DNA from 3 places in the Bradyrhizobium sp. BR 1432 genome. Region 1 is predicted to be linked to each of the others. Evidence: predicted binding sites of a transcription regulator. Region 1 holds the regulator's gene; each other region holds the start of a gene.

Region 1 (6,121 bases):
GCCGGCGTGATGCGAATGCTGGAACTGCTGGAGGATGAAGTGCTGCGCTGCCTCGGCCTCTTGGGTGCCACCTCGTTCGCCGAGGTCGACAAGTCCTGCCTGCATCAGGCGACCGCAACGAATGCGCCGAGCGTATTCAGCGCGTTCCCGCTGTTCGACCACGACCCCTATCGATACTGAAGTGAAAGGACACGATGACCTCGCTCTCTCCCGGCAGCGCCGATGCGCTCCTGTTCGATCTCGGACGCGTGGTGCTCGACATCGACTTCTCCAAGGCGATCGCCTGCTGGGCGGGACATGCCGGCTGCCAGCCCGAGGCCATCGTCGCGCGCTATGTGCGTGACGAGGCCTACCGGCTGCACGAGGTCGGCAAGATCAGCGACGAGGACTATTTCCAATCGCTGCGTTCATCGCTCGGGATCGGCATTTCCGATGCGCAGTTTCTGGAGGGATGGAACGCGATCTTCGCCGGCGAGATGCCTGACATCGCCGAGCTCTTGCCGCGCGCTGCAAAGCAGATGCCGCTCTATGTCTTCTCCAACACCAACCGGCCGCATGTCGACTATTTCTCGAAGGAATATGCCGGCGTGCTCGGGCATTTCCGCGAGCTCTATTTGTCGTCCAGCATCGGCCTGCGCAAACCGGATGCGGAGGCGTTCGACCATGTCGTGAGGGCGATCGGCGTGCCGGCCAGCCGAATCGTGTTCTTCGACGACCTTGCCGAGAACGTCGAAGGGGCGCGGGCGCGCGGATTGACCGCGGTGCATGTCACATCGCCCGGCGATGTCGGCAACGCCTTGCGAGCGTTGGGAATTTGACTGCCGCCCCCGGCCGGATCTGGTTGGGTTCCGAGGACCAAATCTGCTTGGGATGCGGAACCAAATCACTTTGTGCATTTTTGTACAAAGTTCCGGGAACGGAAATACTTCCTCCGGACTCTATCGAATCCGTTGGGACTTCTACATCGGACTATTCTCGTGCTGGGCAAAGCCTACCTCACAAAGCAAGCTTCTCTGCTGCTCGAATTCGCCAGAACCACCTCGGATTCGCGCCTCTCCGCCAAGCTCATCAGCAAGGCCGCCGACCTGAAATCACAGGCCGATCCGCTGCCGGATAAGGATCAGGGCCCCAAAGCTCCGGACGTGACGCCTGGCGTCAGTTCGGGCGAACAGACGCAGAGTTGATCGCGATGCTGGCCGTGGCTCTGGTCATTCTCGTCCTAGCCATGGCCACCCTGGTACCAATCTGCCTCGTCCTGGAGATCATGTCGCGCCGGGCCTGACGTCGCCTTCGTTGCCTATGAATGCGTCGTCGGGATGATCATCCCGCTCGGCTGCTCTTTTGCCTCTGCGCTCGCGCTCGGCTAGAAGGCTTCCTGCCAATTCGTCCGCGAGCAGGAGTTTTCGCCGTGGCTCTCATGCCGGTTTCCGATGCGCTTGCCGCCGTGCTTGCCGGCGCGGAGCCTCTGGCCGAGGAAATGGTTGCTCTCGACGCAGCCTTCCACCGTGTGCTCGCCCGCGACGTGGCGGCGCTGCGCACGCAGCCGCCTGAAGCAATGTCCGCGATGGATGGTTATGCCGTGCGCGCGGCCGACGCGGGGGCGATCGATTCCCAGCTGACGGTGATTGGCGAGGTAGCCGCGGGGCGTCCGTTCGCGGGAACGGTCGGCGCCGGCGAAGCCGTGCGGATCTTCACCGGCGGCGTCGTTCCCAACGGTGCCGACGCCGTCGTGATCCAGGAGGATACGGTCGCGGACGGCAAGCGCATCACGATCAAGGAAGCCGCGATTCCCGGCCGGCACATCCGCCCCGCAGGCGTCGACTTCTCCGAAGGCGCCGTGCTCCTGCGCAAGGGAACCCGCCTCACCGAGCGCGACCTCGCGCTCGCCGCCGCCATGAATTACCCCCAGCTTGCCGTCTGCCGCCGTCCGAAGGTCGCGATCCTCGCCACCGGCAACGAACTGGTGATGCCGGGCACCACGCCCGGCCGCGGCCAGATCGTCTATTCCAACGGCTATGCCCTGCACGCGCTCGCCCGCAGCGAGGGGGCTGACACCATCGACCTCGGCATTGCCGCCGACACGCTGGAGGCCACCACCGCCGGCATCCGCCGCGCCCGCGAGAGCGGCGCCGACATCCTGGTCACGACCGGCGGTGCATCGGTCGGCGACCACGATCTTGTCCAGCAGGCGCTGAGGGACGAAGGTATCTCGATGGCGTTCTGGAAGATTGCGATGCGCCCGGGCAAGCCGATGATGCATGGACGGCTCGGCGCGATGCGCGTGATCGGCCTGCCGGGTAATCCCGTCTCGTCCTATGTGTGCGCCTTCCTGTTCATGGTCCCGCTGATTCGTGCGGTGTCGGGTCGATCCGTGATTCATCACCGCCATGAGCGCGCCGTGCTCGGCCGCGATGTGGGCGCAAACGATATGCGCGCGGATTATCTTCGCGCACGTCTGGAACAGCGCGACGACGGCACGCTGGTGGCCGTTCCCGTCAATCACCAGGATTCCTCGCTGCTTGCGAATCTCGCTGCGGCGCAGGCACTTCTCGTGCGCGCACCGTTCGCGCCGAAAGCCGGAGCCGGCTCGCCTTGCGAGGTGCTGCGCCTGCCCGTCTGAGCGCACCACCACACGTGTTCCGCGAACTTTGTCGCGTTCACGGTAAATTAAGCAGTTGCGGAACACATATCGAACATATAGTGTCCGTTCATGATTTGTTTCGAGGATGTAGCGGTTCGCCGCTCCAATTCAGCGTCTCGGAATCGAACGACATCGACCGGGGGACTTTGGTCGAGATGTTAACGCGCAAACAATACGAGCTTCTGCGGTTCATCAGCGAACGTCTGAAGGAAAGCGGCGTGCCGCCCTCCTTCGACGAGATGAAGGATGCGCTCGACCTGCGCTCGAAATCGGGCATCCATCGCCTGATCACCGCGCTGGAGGAGCGCGGCTTCATCCGCCGCCTGCCCAACCGCGCTCGCGCCATCGAGGTGATCAAGCTGCCTGAGCTCCAGGCCGCCGCCGGCAACCGCCGCGGCTTCACGCCAAGCGTCATCGAGGGCAATCTCGGCAAGGTGCGCGCGAGCTCCAGTCCGCCCGCCGACGAGGGCGAGCGTCCCGTTGCGGTGCCCGTGATGGGTCGCATCGCAGCCGGTACGCCGATCGAAGCGTTGCAGACCCGCAGTCACACCATCAGCGTGCCGCCCGACATGCTCGGCTCGGGCGAACACTATGCGCTCGAAGTGCGCGGCGATTCGATGGTCGAGGCCGGCATCCTCGACGGCGACATGGCGCTGATCCAGCGCAACGAGAGCGCCGATACCGGCGACATCGTGGTGGCGCTGATCGACGACGAGGAAGCGACGCTCAAGCGCTTCCGCCGCCGCGGCGCCTCGATCGCGCTCGAACCCGCCAACGCCGCCTACGAGGTGCGCATCCTGCCGCCGAACCGGGTGAAGATTCAGGGCAAGCTGATCGGGCTGTACCGCAAGTACTGAGACGACCCAGCGGTCATTCGATATCAATGATTCCGATTGGAGCGGACGGATTGTCCGCTCCAGCTGGATAGTCTTTCTGATCTTGGGCAGATTATCTGGCCCCTCTCCCAGCGCTATGTCCTCGACATGCCGCCCGAAGCACTCATCGCTTTGCGGCTCAAGAGATCGAGGAGACAACGATGCGCAAGATCGTTTTGAGCGCGTTCGCCAGTATGCTGATCGCTGCATCGGCAGCGCAAGCATTCGCAGCACAATCGCAGCACCATCCCCGCAAGTCGGCGCACGCAACAACGACCGAGCAATTGCGTAGCGCCCGAAATGCCGTCGCGCGACAACCACAGCCGAGTTGGCCATATTCCGATGGTCGGCGCCCGCAGGCCGCTGACGCTCGCATCCGCCAAATGCACTAAAGCGAACTTTGTTCCTATCGGATTCGGGAAAGATAATGTGATCGCATCCTGCTGACGCCAGCCGCAGATTCGCCCACAACCAAGCAGAACGTTACGTGCTTCCACTCTGATAGAGGCTTGCGCCTCCGAAAGAGGCGCGGGTTGCTATCTTCGAATAGGAGCACCCGATGTGTGACTACAGTCTGCATGCCGTTGCATCGCGCCCCGCCGAAGTCGGCGAGACGATCGTGTCGACAACGTTCCGCGGCACCTCGACGCGCGGTTTTGCTTCCGCGGCCGACCCGACCGTGGCCGTCTGCCTGCTGCCGGGAACGGAGCTCGCCTTCGCCGACAACGTCCGTTACGACAATCGTTGGATCTGGACGCGCACGATCAACTCCCGCGTCGGCAAGTTCGGCAAGATCGATCCGCACGTTCCCGATCGCCATCATGACGCGATCGAATTCCCCGACGGCAAATACGTGCTGGTGACGCAGCTCGTCGAAGGCCAGCGCGCAACCGTGCTGCAACTGCCGGTGACGCAGCCGGTCGGCGAGCGCGAGCACAAGCCGCAGATCGATGCCGACAGCCGGCCGACGATCACGCGTCTGCCGATCGGCTGAGCCGTCCCTGGCCACCAGGTCGGGCCAGGATTGAAAATGCCATCGCCGGCCGAGGCCGGCGAGATGGTATGATTTATGTTCTGCGAAAGTCCGGTTGGACCCGGACCAAGTCCTCGCATTTGTTCTTAATCGTCTGGCCTTAATCGTCGGCCTGCAAGTCGGTCTCCGCCGGAGTCGCGTCCCGGTTGCGGGCCGTAGCCGCCTTCGGCGCAAGGCTCCCGTCGAAATCACCCTCGCCGGCGCCGGCCGGGAGCCAAGGGCGGCTTGTGCCTCTCGCTCTCACAGCTTGAACTGCAAAACCGTCACCACGCTGCGTCAACGCCAGCGCGCCTTGACTGGTGAGACGCTGCCGATCGACCACCATCGCCGCACAATCCGGCGGCGCGGGCCGCCGCGTCACCACCAGCGCGGCGCGGCTGCAATCATCAGCCAGCGCGTCGATCCGCAAGGAAAGCGCAACCAGCCGCCCGTCGTCGAGCGGCGTCACGCAGCCCGCCTCGTCACACGACACGCCATCGGCCAGCGAGCTACTCCCGGCGTCGCGCGGATCGGCGTCGGCAGCTAACCACTCCCTAAGCAGAAAGCCGTCCTTGCTCGCCCGGATGACATGCAGGTGCCCGTCCCGGCCGCGCACCGCGACGCTCGCGCCGTCTCCGGCAATCAGGATGTCGGGCTGCCGCACCGACAGCCCCCAGGCAATGGAAGCCAACAACATCAGCGCACCAGACCAGCGCAAGGGTGTGCGCAACAGGCCCATCACGATGATCCCGAGGCTTGCCGCGATCAGCGGCGCGATGCCGAAGGCGGGGATGCGGCCGATTGCGCCCGGCAGTGCCGCCACCCAGCGCGATACCGCGACCATCCAGTCGTTCCCGATCCCCATCAGCCACCAGAACACGCCGTCGAGCCCGAAGGGAGCCGCGAGCAGTCCGAGCAGGCCCGCCGGCATCACCAGTGCCGAAACCACCGGCATCGCGCCGAGATTGGCGAGCACACCGTACGGCGTGACGCGGTGGAAGTGGAAGGCGGCGTAGGGCGTGGTCGCAAGCCCCGCGATCAGCGAGGCCAGGAACAGCATCGCGATCTCGCGGCCGCCCCATAGCGCGATGCGCGCGGTCGCCGAATGGTCCGGCGAGGCAAACAGGTTCGGCATGCCGATCTGCACCAGCGCGACCAGCCCGAGCGTCGCGGCGAAGGACATTTGAAAACTCGGATGCACCAGCGCTTCGGGCGCGACCGCGAGCACGATCAGCGCAGCCACCGCCAGCGTGCGGAAGGTGATAGCGCGGCGATCCACCATGACCGCGATCAGCACCACCGCCGTCATGAAAAACGATCTTTGCGTTGCGACCTCCGCGCCTGACAGCAGCAAATAGAACGCGGCCGCCACCAGCGCTGCAGCTGCCGACCATTTCTTGATGGCAAAGCCCGCCGCCAGCCCCGGGATCAGTGCCAGCAGCGCACGCACTGCGAAGAACACGACACCGGCGACAACCGCCATGTGATAGCCGGAGATCGACAGCACATGGCCGAGCCCCGAGATGAACATGGCGTCGTTGACGGGCGTGGTGATCGCATCGCGCCGTCCGGTGAGCAGCGCGGTCGCGATCG
Region 2 (6,121 bases), 3.3 Mb from region 1:
CCTGCGCCGCGGCGCTGGCCTCGTCGGCGAGCTTGCCGGCCTCGCGGACCTGTGCCCCGATTCCCAGCGCGGACTGCGTGAACTTGTCGGCGGCATGGGCGAAGGTGGAGGCGGTCGATTGCGCCGCGTTGGTGCGGCCGGTCAGGGCGTCGGTGCGGTCGCGAATGGCGGCAAGGGTTGCGGCGGTCGCCTCGGCGCCGCCGGCCACCGAATTGGCGGCGCGCTCGAGCTGGCGGATCATGGCGCCCAGCTCGAGTTCCAGCAATTCCAGGATCTCCCTGGCGGAATCGCCGTCCGTGGCGGGGGCGGGCTCGAAATTGGCCACCGGCTGCGGGGCTGCCGCGGGCGCAGCCATCTCCGGCAGACGCTTCCGAAATAGTCCGAACGCCATCACGTCTCTCTTGTCGGGGAACGGGCGGACGCTATTTTCGCAGGCCGAAATGAAATCAGGGTTAACGATGCCCGACCTCTAGGCACGGACCATTACGGTGGCTACCTCTACAGTGCTACCTTAAAGTACCAGAGCCCTTTGATTCCGGCGGGTTGGCGGCCTATAACGCCGCGCTTCCCACCCCATCGGCGAACGATTCCAAAGACCATTCAAGAGACCACGCATGGCCGGACATTCCCAATTCAAGAACATCATGCACCGCAAGGGGCGGCAGGATGCCCAGAAGTCGAAGCTGTTCGGCAAGCTGGCGCGGGAAATCACCGTCGCGGCCAAGCTCGGCACCCCTGACCCCGCCATGAACCCGCGCCTGCGCGCCGCCGTGATCGCCGCGCGCCAGGAGAACATGCCGAAGGACAATATCGAGCGCGCCATCAAGAAGGCGCTCGGCAGCGATGGCGAGAACTATGACGAAATCCGCTACGAGGGCTACGGCCCCGGTGGCGTCGCCGTCATCGTCGAGGCGCTGACTGACAACCGCAACCGCGCCGCTTCCGACATCCGCTCCTTCTTCACCAAGTCCGGCGGCAATCTCGGCGAAACCGGCTCGGTCTCGTTCATGTTCGACCGCACCGGAATCATCGAGTACGACCGCAGCGTCGCCTCCGACGACGCCGTGCTGGACGCCGCGATCGAGGCCGGCGCCGACGACGTGATCTCGAGCGAGAGCGGCCACGAGATCTACGCCTCGACCGAAGGCTACCGCGACGTCGCCAAGGCGCTGGAAGCCAAGTTCGGCGAGCCGCGCAAGGCAGCGCTGATCTGGAAGCCGCAGAACACGGTCGCGGTCGACGATGAGACCGGCGAGAAGCTCTTGAAGCTGATGGACCTGCTGAACGAGCACGACGACGTCCAGAACGTCTACGCCAATTTCGAGGTGTCGGACGCGCTGATGGCGAAGATGGGCGGGTAGGGGCCGTTCGTCTGCCCCGTGCTCCGCTGTCGTCGCCCGGCTTGACCGGGCGCCCAGTATTCCAGAGACGTTCGAAGGATACGGAGAAGCTGCGGCGTACTGGATACCCCGCTTTCGCGGGGTATGACGACGGAATGCAGGGCGGGCCACCTTCCGACCATCACCACACCCCACTTCCCCTGTTACTTCCGTTCTGTTTCTGTTTCGCTTCCAGCAGCCAGCCGCTATCACTGGCGCATGACTGCGCTTCCGATTCGTGGCCCCGTTCGCATCATCGGCATCGACCCCGGCCTGCGCCGCACCGGTTGGGGCGTGATCGAGGCTGAAGGCAATCGCCTGATTTATGTCGCCTGCGGTTCGGTGGAACCGCCGGACGATTTGTCGCTGTCGAGCCGTCTGCTCGCGATTCATGAGGGGCTCGCTTCCGTTCTGTCCGATCACAAGCCGATGGAGGCCGCGGTCGAGCAGACTTTTGTGAATAAGGACGGCGTTGCGACGCTGAAGCTCGGCCAGGCCCGCGGCGTTGCCATGCTGGCGCCCGCGATGTTCGGCATCAGTGTCGCCGAATATGCGCCGAACCAGGTCAAGAAGACGGTGGTCGGCGCCGGTCACGCCGACAAGCAACAGATCGCGATGATGCTGAAGATTTTGCTGCCCAAAGCCGAGCCGCCGTCAGCGGACGCCGCCGACGCACTCGCCATCGCCATCACCCACGCCCATCACCGCCAGAGCACCGCGCTCAGGCTGAAAGTGGTGGGGATATGATCGGCAAGCTCAAGGGCCTGATCGATTCCTACGGCGAGGATTTCGTCATCCTCGACGTCGGCGGCGTAGGCTATCAGGTGCATTGCTCGTCGCGCACGCTGCAGCATCTGCCGTCGCCGGGCGAAGCGGCCGTGCTGTCGATCGAGACCTATGTCCGCGAAGATCAGATCAAACTGTTCGGCTTCCGCACCGACCAGGAGCGCGAATGGTTTCGCCTGCTTCAGACCGTGCAGGGCGTCGGCGCCAAGGTCTCGCTGGCTGTGCTCGGCACGCTGGCGCCAGCCGACCTCGCCAATGCCATTGCGCTGCGCGATAAGGCCGCCGTATCCCGCACGCCGGGCGTTGGCCCCAAGGTCGCCGAGCGCATCGTCACCGAGTTGAAGGACAAGGCGCCGGCCTTTGCCAATGTCGATCCAGCCGTCGTGCATCTCGCCGGCGCCGTCGACGACCAGCGCGCGCCGCGCCCCGTGGCGGATGCGATCTCGGCGCTGGTCAATCTCGGCTACGGCCAGCCGCAGGCGGCTGCGGCGATTGCGTCCGCGTCGCGCAGTGCCGGTGAAGGCGCTGAGACGGCGCAGCTCATTCGCCTCGGCCTGAAGGAGCTCGCGAAGTGAGCGCGTCAATGGTTAGTCTCGTAGGGTGGGCAAAGCGCAGCGTGCCCACCACCTTTGGAGCGATTGGAAACATGGTGGGCACGGCGCGAAGGGCGCCTTTGCCCACCCTACGATCTGATGGAGTTCGCTGAGTGAGCGACCCCAAGGCCAACCGCATGGTCTCGCCCGAGCGCCGCAGCGATGATGTCGGCGACACCGCGCTGCGGCCGCAGTCGCTGTCCGACTTCGTCGGCCAGCAGCAGGCGCGCAAGAATCTCTCGATCTTCATTGAAGCGGCGCGCAAGCGCGGCGAGGCGCTGGATCACGTGCTGTTCGTCGGGCCGCCCGGCCTCGGCAAGACCACGCTGGCGCAGATCGTGGCCAAGGAGCTCGGCGTCGGCTTTCGCGCCACGTCGGGTCCCGTGATCGCCAAGGCCGGCGATCTCGCTGCGCTGCTCACCAATCTCGAAGAGCGCGACGTGCTCTTCATCGACGAGATTCATCGTCTGAGCCCCGCGGTGGAGGAAGTGCTCTATCCCGCGATGGAGGACTTTCAGCTCGACCTCATCATCGGCGAAGGGCCCGCGGCGCGCTCGGTGAAGATCGAGCTGTCGAAATTCACGCTCGTCGGCGCCACCACGCGCGCGGGCCTGCTGACGAATCCGCTGCGCGACCGCTTCGGCATTCCGGTCCGGCTCAATTTCTACACCATTGAAGAACTCGAGAGCATCGTCAGCCGCGGCGCGCGCGTGCTCAATGTCGGCATGAGCGCGGACGGCGCCAACGAGATCGCGCGCCGCGCCCGCGGCACGCCGCGTATCGCAGGGCGGCTGCTCCGCCGGGTGCGCGATTTCGCTTCGGCCGCCGATGCCGACAAGATCGACCGCAAGATTGCCGACCACGCGCTCAGCGCGCTCGAAGTCGACGCCGCGGGCCTCGATGCCATGGATCGCCGCTATCTCACGACCATCGCGCTTAACTATGGCGGCGGGCCGGTCGGTGTCGAGACCATGGCCGCCGCATTGTCCGAGCCGCGCGACGCGATCGAGGACATCATCGAGCCCTATCTGATCCAGTGCGGCTATCTCCAGCGCACGCCGCGCGGCCGTCTGCTCACCTCGCACGCCTTCCGCCATCTCGGTCTCGCCGAGCCCTCGCGCGATGCGGCACAATTTGGCCTGTTCGGCACCGACCAGTCCGAAGACGACTGATTGCCTGAGACGGTGAACCCTCCGGTTCAATCCCATCACTAATCCGAACGCGCGGCGAACGGCATCGCCGCTCACGCACACGGATTGGAGTGGGAAGAAATGGAGCCGACGAACGACACCGGATTGCTCGAGGTCATCGCGGCCGCGCCGCGATCAGGTCGAGCTCATCCTGGAGATCTTGAAGATCGAAGCCAATCCGGTGCTGCTATCCCTGCTGGCCGTGGGGTCCCCTCGAAGACGTGATCAGCGCGGGGACGATCGGCCGCATCGAGCGTGAGGCGCGTGTCAATGAACGTTTTCGCGATCTGCTCGGCGGCGTCTGGTACTACCGCGCGCCCGGCGATGTGAGGACGCGGCTGGATGCGCTGATTGGCGAGAGCCGCTGGTAATTTCTGTGCAGGCGTTTGCACCAGGATGCAGACGGTCTGCATGAACGCACCCCAATTCCGCTTCAATCGGGTCGCATCGAGAAGCAGCATCACCATCGAGCGTCCATGATCACTCGCCGCCATCTCATCCGTTCCATTGGCGCCCTGTCCGCCCTCGGCGCCTCGACTGCGGCCTATGGTGTCGGCGTCGAGCCGATGCTGCGGCTCCGCGTTACCCGCTACCATCCGATGCCGCGGCAGTGGCCGGCGGATCTTCCGCTGAAGATCGCTGTCATCGCCGACATCCATGCCTGCGATCCCTGGATGCCGCTGGACCGGATCGAGGCCGTCGTCGACCGCACCAACGCGCTGAAGGCTGATATCATCGTGCTGCTCGGCGACTATGTCGCCGGCCTGCACCAGGTCACGCGTATCATCCCGTCGAGCGAATGGGCCAGAGTGCTGGCCGGCCTCAAGGCGCCGCTCGGCGTCCACGCCGTCATGGGCAACCACGATTATTGGGACGACAAGACCGTGCAGCGGGCCGGACTTGGCCCGACCATCGCGCATCGCGCACTGGAAGCCGCCGGCATCCCCGTCTACGAGAACGATGTCGTGCGCCTCACCAAGGACGGCCGACCGTTCTGGCTCGCCGGTCTCGGCGATCAGCTCGCCTTCCTGCCGGCGCGACGCTTTCGCAGCATGGTGCATTTCGGTGCCGACGATCTCAACGCAACGCTCGCCAAGGTCACGGACGACGCGCCAATCATCCTGCTCGCGCATGAACCCAACATCGCGCCGCGTGTGCCCGCGCGCGTCGCGCTGCAACTGTCCGGCCACACCCATGGCGGCCAGGTCCGCCTGCTCGGCTGGTCGCCGGCGGTTCCGGCGCAGCATGGCATCCGGCTCGCCTATGGCCATGTCCGGCTGAAATGCGACGTCATCATCTCCGGCGGCCTCGGTTGCAGCATCATGCCGCTCCGCGTCGGCGTGCCGCCTGAGATCGTCGAGGTGACGCTGGGGCGAACCGCACCGGTTGTGTCCTAAAGCGTTTTCGAGCGAAGTGGACACCGGTTCGCGTCAAGAAAACGCGACAAACAAAAAAACCACCACGCTTGCGCGACCGCCTGTTTTTGCGCAAAACGGGCGGGTTACAGAGAAGCGAAGAGGCTCGCGACGTGACAGCTCATCTCGACGGCGAGATCCGCGACGGCCGCCACCACATGCAGGTCCGTGTCTATTACGAGGACACGGATTTTTCGGGCATCGTTTATCACGCCAACTATCTGCGCTACATGGAGCGCGGGCGGACCAATCACCTGCGGCTGATGGGCGCCGAGCAGCAGGCGCTGTTCGAGCAGCCCGAGACGGAAGGCGCCGGCTTCGCCTTCGTGGTGCGCTCGATGCATCTGGACTTCCTCAAGCCCGCGCGGATGGACGACGTGCTCGACGTCGTGACCTGGCCGATCGCGGTGAAGGGCGCCTCCATCATGCTGGGGCAGGAGGTGAGGCGTGGTGAGGACGTGCTGGTGAAAGCGGAGGTGCGCGTAGCCTTCATCAGCGGCGGCCGCGCGCAGCCGATTCCGAAATCGATCCGGACCTTGATGAAGGCCGATCTGATTTCGTGATCGCCTGATTTGTAATGGCCTATCGACTCCGCCAATTGCAGCGATAGATTGCGGCCCCAACCAACCGATGAGGCCATCATGTCGCGCCCGCCGCTTCCGCCTTTCACCCGAGAGACCGCTGCGCAAAAAGCGCGCATGGCCGAGGACGCCTGGAATTCGCGCGATCCGGCGCGCGTCGCGCTCGCCTATACCGAG
Region 3 (6,121 bases), 1.8 Mb from region 1:
CCTCCTCCTGACCGTTCCGCCGTCGTAAATAAGGATGCACCATATCGCCCTGGATCGGCCCCGGACGTACGATCGCGACTTCGATGACGAGATCGTAAAACGTCCGCGGCTTCAGGCGCGGCAACATGTTCATCTGCGCACGGCTTTCGACCTGGAACACGCCGAGCGATTTCCCGTCGCAAAGCATGTCATAGACTTTGGGATCGTCCTGCGGAACGCTCGCCAGCACCCAGCGCTCGCCCTTGTGCTCCGCGATCAAATCGAAACATTTGCGGATACAGGTCAGCATGCCCAGCGCCAGCACGTTCGACCTTCATCATGCTGAGCGCATCGACGTCATCCTTGTCCCATTCGATGAAGGTGCGGTCGTCCATCGCGGCATTGCCGATCGGCACATAAGTGTCGAGCCGGTCCTGCGTCAGCACATAGCCGCCGACATGCTGGGAGAGGTGGCGCGGGAATTCGATCAGCTCGGTTGCGAGCTCGACCGCGAGATTGATCATGGGATTGTTGGGATCGAGTCCGGCCTGCCTGACCTGCATGTCGTTGAGGCCCTTGCCCCAGCTTCCCCAGACGGTATCGGCGAGCGCGGCAGTGACGTCCTCGGTCAGGCCCAGCGCCTTGCCGACGTCGCGAATGGCGCTGCGCGGGCGGTAATGGATGACGGTGGCGATGATCGCGGCGCGGTGGCGGCCGTAGCGGCGGTAGACATATTGCATCACCTCCTCGCGCCGCGAATGCTCGAAATCGACGTCGATGTCAGGCGGTTCCAATCGCTCCTTGGAGATGAAGCGCTCGAACAACAGATCGACCTTGGTCGGATCGACCGAGGTGATGCCGAGCACGTAACACACGGCCGAGTTCGCCGCCGATCCCCGCCCCTGGCACAGGATATTCTGGCTGCGCGCGTAGCGCACGATGTCGTGCACGGTGAGAAAGTAATGTGCGTATTTCAACTCGGCGATCAGCGCGAGCTCCTTGTTCAGGGTCGCGCGCAACTTGTCGTCGATCTTGCCGCCAAAATATTTGTCGACACCCGCCCAGGTCAGGTCCTCCAGATGCCCTTGCGCGGTCTTGCCTGGCGGCACCGGCTCGTCCGGATATTGGTATTTGAGCTGATCGAGCGAGAAGTCGATTGCGTCTGCAAAGCGCATGGTCTCCGTGATCGCCTCGGGGAAATCGCGGAACAGCCGCGACATCTCCCTGGGCGCCTTCAAGAACCGCTCGGCATTGGCTTCCAGCTTCCGTCCGACCGACTCGATCGTGGTCTTTTCCCGGATGCAGGTCAGCACGTCCTGCAAGGGACGACGCGCCGGATGATGATAGAGCACCTCGTTGGTCGCGAGCAGCGGCACTCGTGCTTCTGCCGCGAGATCATCGAGCCGCGCCAGCCGGCGCCGGTCATCGCCACGATAGATCAGGCTCGCCGCCAGCCACACGCCCTCGGCGCGGCTGTCCTTGAGTTTTGCAAGAACATCCAGCGCCTGCGCGGATTCGAAACGATGCGGCAGCGTCGGGACCAGGAGCTGACCTTGCGAAAACGCGAGGAGATCGGCGAAGGTGAGACGGCATTCCCCCTTCTCGATCCGCGTGATGTCGTCGCCGCGCTTACCTTTGGTGAGAAGCTGGCACAGCCGGCCATAGGCCGCGCGGTCGCGCGGATAGACCAGAATATCCGGCGTGCCGTCGACGAAGACGATGCGCGCGCCGATCAGGAGCTTCGGCTTGTGCAGCACCTCGGCATTGTCGAGCTCCTTGTAGGCGCGCACCACGCCGGCGAGCGTGTTATGATCGGCGATGCCGATCGCGGGGATGCCGAGGATGCTGGCCTGATGCACATAGGCGCGCGGATCCGAGCCGCCGCGCAGGAAGGAAAAATTGGTGGTGATGCCAATCTCGGCATAGGCAGGCGTGTTCATGCGAAGAGACCGTGCACATACCAGCTGGGAGGAACGGGCTTGCCGTCGTCATCGAAGCACTCCCCCTCATAAAGACCGTCGCGAAAGATCCAGAAGCGCAGGCCTTCGGCATCCTCGATGCGGAAATAATCTCGCGTGAGCTGCTTGCCGTCCTGCCGCCACCATTCCATGGCGATGCGCTCGGGTCCCTCCACCCGCACCACCGCATGTAGCGCGCGGCGCCAGGTGAACTGATGTGGCGGACCGTCCGGCACGGTCGCGAACGGCACCTTGATCGGCTCCGGCTTGTCGAACAGCCGCAAGGGGCGCAGCGGCGGCTCGCTCTCGGCACGTGCCGGCCATTCGGCCTGCATGGCAGCGGCGAGATGATGCTGCGCCGGCGCGGCCAGCACCGCGCATTCAGGGATATGGGTATCCTGCGGCAGGTGCACGACGACACGCTTGCCGCCGATGCGCGCGGCAATGCGGTCGATCAGTGCGGCGAGCTCGTCATTGTCGTGGACATGAGCGTCGAGATCGCGCTGCTCCTGCACCACGATCTCGGTGCGGCTCGCCGACAGCCGCACCATGTCGAAGCCGAAGCCGGGATCGAGCGGATCAGCGAGTGCGTCGAGGCGCTCGCGAAACAACCGGTCGATGACCGCGCTTCGCGTCACAGGACGCCCGGTCTCGACCGTGATCGCGCGCACCACGCCGTCGGTGCGGAAAAAGGCAGCCTCCAGGCGCCGCGCGCCCTTGCCCTGCTTCTCCATGGACGCGATCAACGTGTCGGCGAGCCGCGACAGCGTCATCGCGATCATTGTGTCGGTCGCGATCGGCTCGGCAAAGCGCTTTTCCACGATGTAGTCGGGCAGCGGCTTGCGCGGGTTGATCGGCGCATCGCCCTGCCCCAGCGCATGCGCCAGCAGCGTGGAGAACCGCGCGCCGAACCGCGCCGTGATCTCGCTCGGCGTGCGCGAGGCGACATCGCCGATGGTCTTCAGCCCCGCGCGGCGCAGGCCGGTGGTGATGATCTCGCCTGCGCCGAGCGCGGATATCGGCAACCGGCTGATCGCCTCCGCCTCCTCGCCATCGGCCACGATGGTGCCCGTGGCCTGCCGCGTCAGCGTGCGCGCGCAGACCGAGGTGCCGGCGATCGCCGCGCTGACGGCAAACCCCTGCCGGGCCAATGCGCGGACCAACGTCCGCAACAACGCGGCCTCACCACCAAACAGATGCGCGCAGCCGGTGATGTCGAGGAACAGCCCGTGCGGCGGATCGAGCGCCACCAGCGGCGTGAAGCGGTCGCACCAGTCCGCGACATCGCTGAGCGTCTTCGCATCGGCCACGACATCGGCGTCGAACACACGCAGGTCCGGACACATCGCCCGCGCATTCGCCAGCGGCTGACCGATATACAGGCCGAGGCGCTCGGCGGCCTCGTCCAGCGCATGGATCACCAGCGCATTGTTGTCCTTGATGACGACGATGCTTGGATCATTGCTCTTATGCAGTCCGACGTTGCCAAAGAACCGCTGAATCCGGTCGATTGGCAGGCGCGGCAGCCACAGGCTGAGGACACGTCGACGGCTCACTGAACTGGCACTCATCACATTTCCATTCCATGATCCACCGGCCACATGGGCCATGACGATTGCGCAAGAGCTCGGCATCGAAGCGCGGCGCCCCCCAGGCACTCCACATCGGGCCCGGCGGTGAATGCGCCGCGCGCAGCATCCATCGTGTTTCCGCGGTCGAGGGCATCGGTTGCGCGGCCATGCGCAGCAAGAGCCCGGTGACGCCGGAAGATTGCGCGGCCAGCGTCAGCTTGCGGCTCGCCACGAGATCGAACTGCCTGATCTCGCCCCAGAGCTCGAGCACCACGGCCCCCAGCGCATCGCAGGCGAGCGCGTCGGCTGAGGTGCGTAGTGCGCTCTCGACATCGACGGCGCGCACCATCACCACGCGGCGCGGGTCGAGGCCGAGTTCGGCGAGCCCGCTCATCGACAGCGCGCCGGTTTCGAGCTCCGAAAAATCCTGCCGCACCCACAGCAGCGGTTTGCGTGCCGTCACGCGGCCCGCAAGCCCCATGACGAAGCCCGTCGCGGCCGTCCCCTGCCGGCCCTCGCAAAACACCTCATGGATCGCCGCGCGCGCGAGCCCGCCCTTCAGCGCGGTATCCGCCTCGCTGTGGCCGAGCGCGACGCGATCGCGATGATGCACGACCTCCGCCGTCTCGATGCGCTCGATTTGGCTGCGCAAGGTCGCAAGCGCGCTGATGCGTGCGCCGCTCATGCTCGCCGCTCCTTCAGAGATTGATGCCGTGGTCCTCAAAAGAAGAACCAACGGCTGGCTCATTTGTTCATGATATGTTCTAATATAAAGCTAACAGCGCCCCGCGAGTCAATCGAATTGGCGCTCAGTCGGATTCATGAGCAGAATCAAGAGGATTCAAGTGCCATGTACCTCATCACTCTCGACAGCCAGACCGATTTCGAGAGCTGGCGCAAAACCGCCCGCGCGCTCGCACTGCATCAGATCGCGCCGGCCGACGTGACCTGGAGCGTGCAGGGCCGCGCGAAAGAGGCGGTGCCGGCCGGTCTATGCGAAGCGCCAGGCCTTCCGCCGATCGAAACCGACGGCACCTTCAGCGTGCCGGCCAATTTCATCGAGCTCGCCCGCATCGCGGCCCTGCACCGCGACGGTGAACGCTTTGCACTGCTCTATCGCCTGCTGTGGCGGTTGCGGACCGACCACGATCTGCTCGAGACCAGAGCCGATCCGGACGTCGCGCAGGCGACAGCGATGGCCGTCAGCGTGCATCGCGACATGCAGCGGATGCGCGATGTCATTCGCTTCCGCGAGATCGGACGCGAGCACAACGCACATTACGCGGCCTGGTTCGTGCCGGAGCATCACATCGTCGAATTCACCGCCCCCTTCTTCGCGCGCCGTTACGCCGACATGCCCTGGTCGATCCTCACGCCCGACATTTGCGCCCATTGGGATGGCCACGCGATCTCATTCACCCCGGGCATCAGCCAGACGGAGATGCCCGCCCCCAACCGGTTGGAGGAAACCTGGCGCCGCCACTTTCCAGACCACCCGATCACGCCGGAAGCGCCGAAGAAGAGTCACAGGAACCTGTCGAAAGCCTCGATACTTGAACCGCTGCTCGCCGATGCCGAACGCTGGACCGGCGGGTGGATCACCCCGCGGCCGGAGGCTCCGATGAAACGCAAGCTAGCTGCCGATGATCTCGACGCGCTCCGTAAGGAGGCCGCGCATTGCCGCGCCTGTCATCTCTACAAGGATGCAACCCAGACCGTGTTCGGCGAAGGCCCGAAGTCCGCCAACATCATGCTGGTCGGCGAGCAGCCCGGCGACAAGGAAGACCTTGCCGGCCATCCCTTCGTCGGCCCGGCCGGCCAGATGCTCGACCGCGCACTGGAGGAGGCCGGCGTCGATCGCAAGAAGGTCTATGTCACCAACGCGGTCAAACACTTCAAATTCGTGCCACGCGGAAAGGTCCGCCTGCACCAGAAGCCGAATACGCCGGAGATCCGGGCGTGCCGGCAATGGTATGAGCGGGAAGTTTCGGCAATCCAACCCGATCTCATCGTGGCGATGGGCGCCACTGCCGCGCAAAGCGTGTTCGGCAAGATCACGCCCATTGGCAAAAACCGAGGCCGGCTGATCGACCTACCCGACGGGCGCAAGGCTTTGGTGACGGTGCATCCGTCTTATCTGCTGCGGCTGCCCGATCCGGAAACCAAGGTGCTGGAATATCAGCGCTTTGTCGACGATTTGAAGATCGCGGCCGGCTTGCAGAAGAAGGCTGCACGGGCTGCCTAATACTGGCAGCAAAAACGGCCTTCACGCCTTAGTTGTCATCCGGCCTTCAAATCCATCGCGGACAATACCCTTACTTGAAAGTTAAGGGGCGTCCAGACATGACCGATGTTGCATTTGACCGCGCGGTAACAGATCCCGCGCCCGTCCAGCCGGCCTCGCGGCCAAATCTCGACAAGGGCTTCAATCCGCTGACGTTGATCCTGTTCTTCGGCATCCTCGCCGCCGGCCTGCTGTTCGTCGCTTACAGCATCTATGTCGACATCAACGCGACCGGCACGCGGGTGACGACCTACCTGCCCTACATCCTCCTGTTCGTCGCGCTCCTGATCGCGCTCGGCTTCGAATTCGTCAACGGCTTCCACGACACC

The links. Region 1 encodes LexA, which represses DNA repair genes until DNA is damaged. Its sites were predicted from a motif close to TGTTCNNNNTGTGTTCNG; they were not measured.
Region 2: the regulator LexA is predicted to act here: its motif matches at 1,551-1,568, upstream of ruvC (crossover junction endodeoxyribonuclease RuvC).
Region 3: the regulator LexA is predicted to act here: its motif matches at 4,258-4,275, upstream of ACSKB8_RS39320 (ImuA family protein).

Annotation. Positions count from the first base shown of each region.
Region 1 covers NZ_JBPUGF010000003.1:6,288,459-6,294,579, reverse strand. Annotated here, with positions in the region: gene ACSKB8_RS30535 (alpha-hydroxy acid oxidase) at 1-180, shown strand, start outside; gene ACSKB8_RS30530 (HAD family hydrolase) at 195-818, shown strand; gene ACSKB8_RS30525 (hypothetical protein) at 978-1,184, shown strand; gene ACSKB8_RS30520 (molybdopterin molybdotransferase MoeA) at 1,409-2,620, shown strand; gene lexA (transcriptional repressor LexA) at 2,797-3,498, shown strand; gene ACSKB8_RS30510 (hypothetical protein) at 3,678-3,908, shown strand; gene ACSKB8_RS30505 (hypothetical protein) at 4,076-4,510, shown strand; gene ACSKB8_RS30500 (ComEC/Rec2 family competence protein) at 4,650-6,121, opposite strand, start outside.
Region 2 covers NZ_JBPUGF010000003.1:2,947,778-2,953,898, forward strand. Annotated here, with positions in the region: gene ACSKB8_RS14010 (methyl-accepting chemotaxis protein) at 1-391, opposite strand, end outside; gene ACSKB8_RS14015 (YebC/PmpR family DNA-binding transcriptional regulator) at 615-1,361, shown strand; gene ruvC (crossover junction endodeoxyribonuclease RuvC) at 1,599-2,126, shown strand; gene ruvA (Holliday junction branch migration protein RuvA) at 2,123-2,740, shown strand; gene ruvB (Holliday junction branch migration DNA helicase RuvB) at 2,896-3,930, shown strand; gene ACSKB8_RS14035 (DUF6869 domain-containing protein) at 4,170-4,319, shown strand; gene ACSKB8_RS14040 (metallophosphoesterase) at 4,425-5,345, shown strand; gene ybgC (tol-pal system-associated acyl-CoA thioesterase) at 5,477-5,926, shown strand; gene ACSKB8_RS14050 (DUF1348 family protein) at 6,005-6,121, shown strand, end outside.
Region 3 covers NZ_JBPUGF010000003.1:8,112,641-8,118,761, forward strand. Annotated here, with positions in the region: gene ACSKB8_RS39305 (OB-fold nucleic acid binding domain-containing protein) at 1-289, opposite strand, end outside; gene ACSKB8_RS39310 (PHP domain-containing protein) at 189-1,919, opposite strand; gene ACSKB8_RS39315 (Y-family DNA polymerase) at 1,916-3,508, opposite strand; gene ACSKB8_RS39320 (ImuA family protein) at 3,405-4,193, opposite strand; gene ACSKB8_RS39325 (UdgX family uracil-DNA binding protein) at 4,359-5,753, shown strand; gene ACSKB8_RS39330 (inorganic phosphate transporter) at 5,852-6,121, shown strand, end outside.